2 regions of the Streptomyces sp. NPDC005752 genome follow, and region 2 is predicted to be linked to the other one. Evidence: riboswitches for the same ligand, from Rfam matches in the RefSeq annotation. Region 2 holds a riboswitch; the other holds the start of a gene.

Region 1 (3,641 bases), on a different contig from region 2:
CGCCGCCACCGACGGGCGGGGCGGGGCGCCGGACGAAGCGGCGGGAGCGGAGGCCCGGGGGAGCGGGGAACAGCCTGCCCTGCGGCGATGGCAGGCCGGACACGACGTACGGCACGACGTCCACGGCCACGGCTGGGTGCAGGGCAGCGGCGTCGGCCGTGTCACCGTGCGCTTCGAGGAACCGTGGACGCCCCCCGGCCGGGTGCGCACGTTCCTCGTCGGCGATCCGGCGCTGAGGCCCGCCGACCCCCTGCCACTGGTCCGGGACCCGGCGGACTACTCCTCGTGGCCGGCCAGCTTGCCGAAGTCCCTGTCGGGGCCTGTGCCGGCGGAGGAGGAGGACGAGTCGAGCCCGTAGTGGCGGTAGAGCTGCAGTTCCTGCTCGGGAGACAGGTGGCGGCCCACGCCGAAGTCGGGCGCGTCCTTGATCAGCGACCTGTCGAAGGGGATCAGCAGGGCACCGTCGACGAACTCGCTCGGCTCCAGAGGGACGAACGCGTCCCTGGTGAACAGGCCGGTGCGTACGGCGGCCCACTCGGGCACCCCGGTGGCATCGTCGAGATAGACCTCGTCCACCGTTCCGATCTTGGCACCTTGACGGTCGAAGGCCTTGCGGCCGATCAGGCTGCGCGGATCGATGTCGGTCTGCACGGCGCCTCCCACTGGTCACGACTCCATGAAGTGGTCGCGGCTGCTCCACAGGCACTACGAAAGGCCAGATCCGGGCCGTCGGCCACTCGAGACGGCCGGCGCCCACCCCGCTGGTAGGCTGGAACACGGCTGCTGACCCTGTGCGGGAGAGTTCTCCGGAGTGGTCCGGAGGCGCCGAAGGAGCAACTCCTCCCCGGAATCTCTCAGGCCCCTGTACCGCACGGACGAGGTCACTCTGGAAAGCAGGGCGGGATCCGTACGGCAGCGTGCCGCGACGGGCACCGCCCTCACCGACGGTGAAAACCGGTATGCCCTCGGCGTGCCGGTGAAGCTCTCAGGTCAGATGACAGAGGGGGAGGCCGTCCGGGCAGCCACGCCGTGGTGCCCCTCGCAGGTCGTGACAGACCAGGAGGCCTCCAACATGACCCCCCGTCGCACTCCGCTCTCCCAGCTGGAGCAGGGCATTCCGTTCGAGCACCGCCACATCGGGCCCGATGCCGGGGCTCAGGCGAAGATGCTCGCCCAGGTCGGCTACGGCTCCCTCGACGAGCTCACCGCGGCCGCCGTGCCCGACGTGATCAGGAGCGCCGAGGCGCTGAACCTCCCCGAGGCCCGCACCGAGGCAGAGGTCCTGGCCGAGCTGCGCAGCCTCGCCGACCGCAACCAGGTGCTCGCACCGATGATCGGGCTCGGCTACTACGGGACGTTCACCCCGCCGGTGATCCTGCGCAACGTCATGGAGAACCCCGCCTGGTACACCGCCTACACGCCGTACCAGCCGGAGATCTCCCAGGGGCGGCTCGAGGCCCTTCTCAACTTCCAGACGATGGTCGCCGACCTCACCGGACTGCCGACCTCGGGTGCCTCGCTGCTCGACGAGGGCACGGCCGCGGCCGAGGCGATGGCGCTGGCACGACGGGTCGGCAAGGTCAAGGGCGGCGTCTTCCTGGTCGACGCCGACACGCTGCCGCAGACCATCGCCGTGATCGGAACCCGCGCCGAGCCGACCGGTGTCGAGGTCGTCGTCGCCGACCTCAGCGAGGGCATCCCGGCGGAGGTCGCCGAACGCGGCGTCTTCGGCGTGCTGCTCCAGTACCCGGGTGCCTCCGGTGCCGTACGGGACATCAAGCCCGTCATCGAGCAGGCGCACGGACTGGGCGCGATCGTCTCCGTCGCCGCCGACCTGCTGGCCCTGACGCTGCTCACCTCGCCCGGCGAGCTGGGCGCGGACATCGCCGTGGGCACCACACAGCGCTTCGGTGTCCCGATGGGCTTCGGCGGACCGCACGCCGGCTTCATGGCCGTGCGCGAGAAGTTCGCCCGCAGCCTGCCCGGCCGCCTCGTCGGTGTCTCCGTCGACGCGGACGGCGACAAGGCCTACCGGCTGGCGCTGCAGACCCGTGAACAGCACATCCGCCGGGAGAAGGCCACCAGCAACATCTGTACCGCCCAGGTGCTGCTCGCCGTCATGGCCGGCATGTACGCGGTCTACCACGGGCCCGAGGGCCTGCGGACGATCGCGCGGCGCACCCACCGCTTCGCCGTGATCCTCGCCGAGGGGCTGCGGGCCGCCGGGGCCGAGGTCGTGCACGACGCCTACTTCGACACGCTCACCGTCCGGGTGCCCGGTGGGGCGGCGGACGTGGTCGCCGGCGCCCGTGAGCGCGGCGTGAACCTGCGCCTCGTCGACGCCGACCACGTCTCCGTCGCCTGCGACGAGACGACCACCCGTGCCCGGATCGCCGCCGTCTGGGCGGCCTTCGGCGCCGGTGGCGACATCGAGGCCCTGGACGCCGAGGCGGCCGAGGCGCTGCCCGACGGACTGCTGCGCACCGACGCCGTCCTCACGCACCCGGTGTTCCACCAGTACCGCTCCGAGACGGCGATGCTGCGCTACCTCCGTAAGCTCGCCGACCGCGACTACGCGCTGGACCGCGGCATGATCCCGCTGGGTTCCTGCACCATGAAGCTCAACGCGACGGCCGAGATGGAGTCGATCACCTGGCCCGAGTTCGGTGCGCTGCACCCCTTCGCGCCGGCCGAGCAGGCACAGGGCTTCCTCACCCTCATCCGTGAGCTGGAGGAGCGTCTCGCGGAGGTCACCGGTTACGACGCCGTCTCCATCCAGCCCAACGCGGGCTCGCAGGGCGAGTTCGCCGGGCTGCTCGCCGTCCGTGCGTACCACAGGGCCAACGGGGACCACGGGCGCACCGTCTGCCTGATCCCGTCCTCCGCGCACGGCACCAACGCCGCGAGCGCCGTCATGGCCGGTATGAAGGTCGTCGTGGTGAAGACCGCCGACGACGGCGAGGTCGACATAGAGGATCTTCGGGCCAAGATCGCGAAGCACCGTGACGAGCTCGCCGTCCTCATGATCACTTACCCCTCCACGCACGGTGTCTTCGAGGAACACGTCGCAGACATCTGCGGCGAGGTGCACGACGCCGGCGGCCAGGTGTACGTGGACGGCGCCAACCTCAACGCGCTGGTCGGTCTCGCCAAGCCGGGCCACTTCGGTGGCGACGTCTCCCACCTCAACCTGCACAAGACCTTCTGCATCCCGCACGGCGGCGGCGGCCCGGGCGTCGGTCCGGTCGGGGTGCGCGCCCACCTGGCGCCGTACCTCCCGAACCACCCCCTCCAGCCCGCGGCGGGCCCGGAGACCGGCGTCGGCCCGATCTCGGCCGCTCCGTGGGGCTCGGCGGGCATCCTGCCGATCTCGTGGGCGTACGTACGCCTCATGGGGGGTGAGGGGCTGAAGCGCGCGACGCAGGTCGCCGTACTCGCGGCCAATTACATCGCCAAGCGGCTCGAACCGCACTTCCCGGTCCTGTACAACGGCCCGGCCGGCCTGGTCGCGCACGAGTGCATCGTGGACCTGCGGCCGGTCTCCAAGGCGACCGGCGTCAGCATCGACGACATCGCCAAGCGGCTGATCGACTACGGCTTCCACTCACCGACCATGTCGTTCCCGGTGGCCGGGACCCTGA
Region 2 (3,641 bases):
TTCCGCAGGCGGGAGCGGCGTCCGGGCCCACCGGACCGTCCAGATTCCGGACAGCCGGCCACGGGGGCGCGAACTGTGCGTATGCGAACGGTGACGCCCGCCGCACCGCCGCTCGGCCGCCCGCACCACCCGTACGGAGCTACTCCCCCGGCGGCCGTGCCTCCGGGAACGAGATCCGTACGATCGCCGTCGCCGTGTCCCGGTCGAGCAGCACCGCCGAGGAGCATCCCGGCGGGAGCAGACCGCTCTCGGTGTCGCGCAGCAGCCGGCCGACCGCGCGCCTGTGCCTGGCGAACGCGTATCCGGACACGCCGCGCCCCCGCTCGCGCTGTCCCTGCCTGGCCACCCCGGGGGGGACGTCGAGCAGGAGGAGGTGGAGGGCGCTGCCCCGGCGCCGGGCCTCACGCGCCAGCCAGCGCCGCACCCAGGCCTGCGTGCCGCAGTCGTGCACGACGACGGATACGCCCGACCGCAGGGCCTGCCACAGCCCGGCGTAGTGCGCGGCGCGCACCAGGGGCCGGTAGACGGCGTACGGGAGTAATCCGGGCAGGGCTGCCGCCCAGCGGTCCCTGGTGTCCTGGGAGTCGATCGCGTGCTCCTGGACCGCGCGCCGGATCAGCGTGGACTTCCCGCTGCCGGGGAGCCCGGAGACCACCACCACGTCCCCCGCCGCGAAGTCCAGGCCGTCCGGACCGCGGCCGCCTCCGCCCCGCAGATCACGCACCGCTGGAGCGTCTCCACCCGTCGTCTCCCGGGCGGGGACGCCCGGCTGCTGAGGCATCGCACCGCTCGCCGCCCCCGCGGTAGTCGCGTAACGCTGCAACGTCATCGCCTTCCCCCTGCCGAGTCACCCACTGACCTGCCCGAGAAGTGTAAAGAAAAGGCAATGCGGCACAACCGTTTCCGTCCGCACGTGTCGGGCCCGGCACCGGTGGGGCCGGGACACCCCACTCTCCTCCAATGCGTGCGATGATGACCCCGCCAACTGCATACCGGCCGTTTGAATCCGCGCGGGAGAGTCCCGGACACCGTGTGCGCCGGGCGCCGAAGGAGCAAGTTCCTCCCTTGAATCTCTCAGGCCCCGTACCGCGTGGATGAGGCATATCTGAAAAGCGGGCCGCTGTGCGGCTCCACCCAAGGTGCAAGCCGACCCTGACGGGGTACCCCGGTCAGGACCCTTTCAGGGGCTCTCGGCGAACCTCTCAGGTTCCGATGACAGATGGGGAGGGATCAGCCCTCTGTCGTCATGCCCTGGAGCCATGTCCATGAGCACTGCCCCGAGCACCGCCCCCCGTCTCACCGCACTCGACGCCCTGCACCGGTCGCTGGGCGCCACCATGACCGACTTCGCCGGCTGGGACATGCCGCTGCGGTACGCCAGCGAGCGCGACGAGCACAACGCCGTGCGCACCCGGGCCGGCCTCTTCGACCTGTCGCACATGGGCGAGATCACCGTCACGGGCCCGCAGGCCGCGGCCTTCCTGAGCTACGCGCTGGTCGGCAACATCGCGACCGTCGGCGAGGGCAGGGCCCGCTACACGATGATCGTCGCCGAGGACGGCGGGATTCTGGACGACCTGATCGTCTACCGCCTGGCGGACACCGAGTACATGGTGGTGGCCAACGCCGGCAACGCCCAGCTCGTCCTGGACACCCTCACCGCCCGCGCCGGCGGCTTCGACGCCGAGGTGCGGGACGACCGTGACGCGTACGCGCTGATCGCCGTCCAGGGCCCCGACTCCCCTGCCGTACTGAAGTCGGTCACGGACGCCGACCTGGACGGACTGAAGTACTACGCCGGGCTCCCCGGAACGGTCGCCGGTGTCCCGGCACTGATCGCCCGTACGGGCTACACCGGCGAGGACGGTTTCGAGCTCTTCGTCGCCCCCGGCCACGCCGAGCAGCTGTGGAAGGCCCTGACCGAGGCCGGCGCGCCGTACGGCCTGATCCCCTGCGGGCTCTCCTGCCGCGACACGCTCCGCCTCGAGGCGGGCATGCCGCTGTACGGGCACGAGCTGACCACCGCGCTGACGCCCTTCGACGCGGGTCTGGGAAGGGTCGTGAAGTTCGAGAAGGAGGGCGACTTCGTCGGCCGCGAGGCGCTGTCCGCCGCCGCGGACCGTGCCGAGGCGGCCCCGCCCCGCAAGCTCGTCGGCCTGATCGCCGAGGGCCGCCGGGTGCCGCGCGCGGGCTTCTCCGTCGTCGTCGGCGGTGAGGTCGTCGGCGAGGTCACCTCCGGTGCCCCCTCGCCCACGCTGGGCAAGCCGATCGCCATGGCGTACGTGGACGCGGCGCACGCCGCACCCGGCGCCGAGGGTGTCGGGATCGACATCCGGGGCACGCACGAGCCGTACGAGGTCGTGGCGCTGCCGTTCTACAAGCGCCGCAAGTGACGCCGTACGCGACACGGCGCGCCGCGCACGTGACGCATTCGTGTCTCACACCGTAAGACCACCGTTCATCAGCACTCCCCCGCGTACAGGAGAATTCAGGTCATGAGCAACCCCCAGCAGCTGCGGTACAGCAAGGAGCACGAGTGGCTGTCCGCCCTCGAGGACGGCGTGGCGACGATCGGCATCACCGAGTACGCGGCCAACGCGCTCGGCGACGTCGTCTACGCCCAGCTCCCGGAGGTCGGTGACACGGTGACCGCGGGCGAGACCTGCGGTGAGCTGGAGTCGACCAAGTCGGTCAGCGACCTGTACTCGCCGGTGACCGGCGAGGTGACCGCGGCCAACCAGGACGTCGTGGACGACCCGTCGCTGGTGAACTCCGCCCCCTTCGAGGGCGGCTGGCTGTTCAAGGTACGCGTCGCGGAGGAGCCGGACGACCTGCTCTCCGCCGACGAGTACACCGCGTTCTCCGGCAACTGAGACCTTAGGGGCCCACTGATGTCGCTTCTCAACTCCTCCCTCCACGAGCTGGACCCGGACGTCGCCGCAGCCGTCGACGCCGAGCTCCACCGCCAGCAGTCCACCCTCGAGATGATCGCCTCGGAGAACTTCGCTCCGGTCGCGGTCATGGAGGCGCAGGGCTCCGTCCTCACCAACAAGTACGCCGAGGGCTACCCCGGCCGCCGCTACTACGGTGGCTGCGAGCACGTCGACGTGGTCGAGCAGATCGCGATCGACCGCGTCAAGGCGCTCTTCGGCGCCGAGGCCGCGAACGTCCAGCCGCACTCCGGGGCGCAGGCCAACGCCGCCGCGATGTTCGCGCTGCTGAAGCCGGGCGAGACGATCATGGGTCTCAACCTGGCCCACGGCGGCCACCTGACCCACGGCATGAAGATCAACTTCTCCGGCAAGCTCTACAACGTGGTCCCGTACCACGTCGACGACACCGGCGTCGTGGACATGGCCGAGGTCGAGCGCCTCGCCAAGGAGTCGAAGCCGAAGCTCATCGTGGCCGGCTGGTCCGCCTACCCCCGTCAGCTGGACTTCGCCGCGTTCCGCCGCGTCGCGGACGAGGTCGGCGCCTACCTGATGGTCGACATGGCGCACTTCGCGGGCCTGGTCGCCGCCGGTCTGCACCCCAGCCCGGTGCCGCACGCCCACGTCGTCACGACCACCACGCACAAGACCCTCGGCGGTCCGCGCGGTGGCGTCATCCTGTCGACGCAGGAGCTCGCCAAGAAGATCAAC

What was found. A riboswitch is a leader RNA that binds a small molecule or an ion and turns the genes downstream of it on or off. The one in region 2 is predicted to bind glycine.
Region 1: another riboswitch for glycine. It lies ahead of gcvP (aminomethyl-transferring glycine dehydrogenase); the one in region 2 lies ahead of gcvT (glycine cleavage system aminomethyltransferase GcvT).

The regions. Positions count from the first base shown of each region.
Region 1 covers NZ_JBEXYB010000013.1:165,454-169,094, reverse strand. The annotation lists gene ABZ441_RS13920 (DNA polymerase IV) at 1-358, shown strand, start outside; gene ABZ441_RS13915 (PRC-barrel domain-containing protein) at 277-651, opposite strand; glycine riboswitch at 785-880, shown strand; gene gcvP (aminomethyl-transferring glycine dehydrogenase) at 1,073-3,641, shown strand, end outside.
Region 2 covers NZ_JBEXYB010000001.1:285,408-289,048, reverse strand. The annotation lists gene ABZ441_RS01280 (AAA family ATPase) at 140-829, opposite strand; glycine riboswitch at 1,002-1,099, shown strand; gene gcvT (glycine cleavage system aminomethyltransferase GcvT) at 1,266-2,393, shown strand; gene gcvH (glycine cleavage system protein GcvH) at 2,496-2,873, shown strand; gene glyA (serine hydroxymethyltransferase) at 2,892-3,641, shown strand, end outside.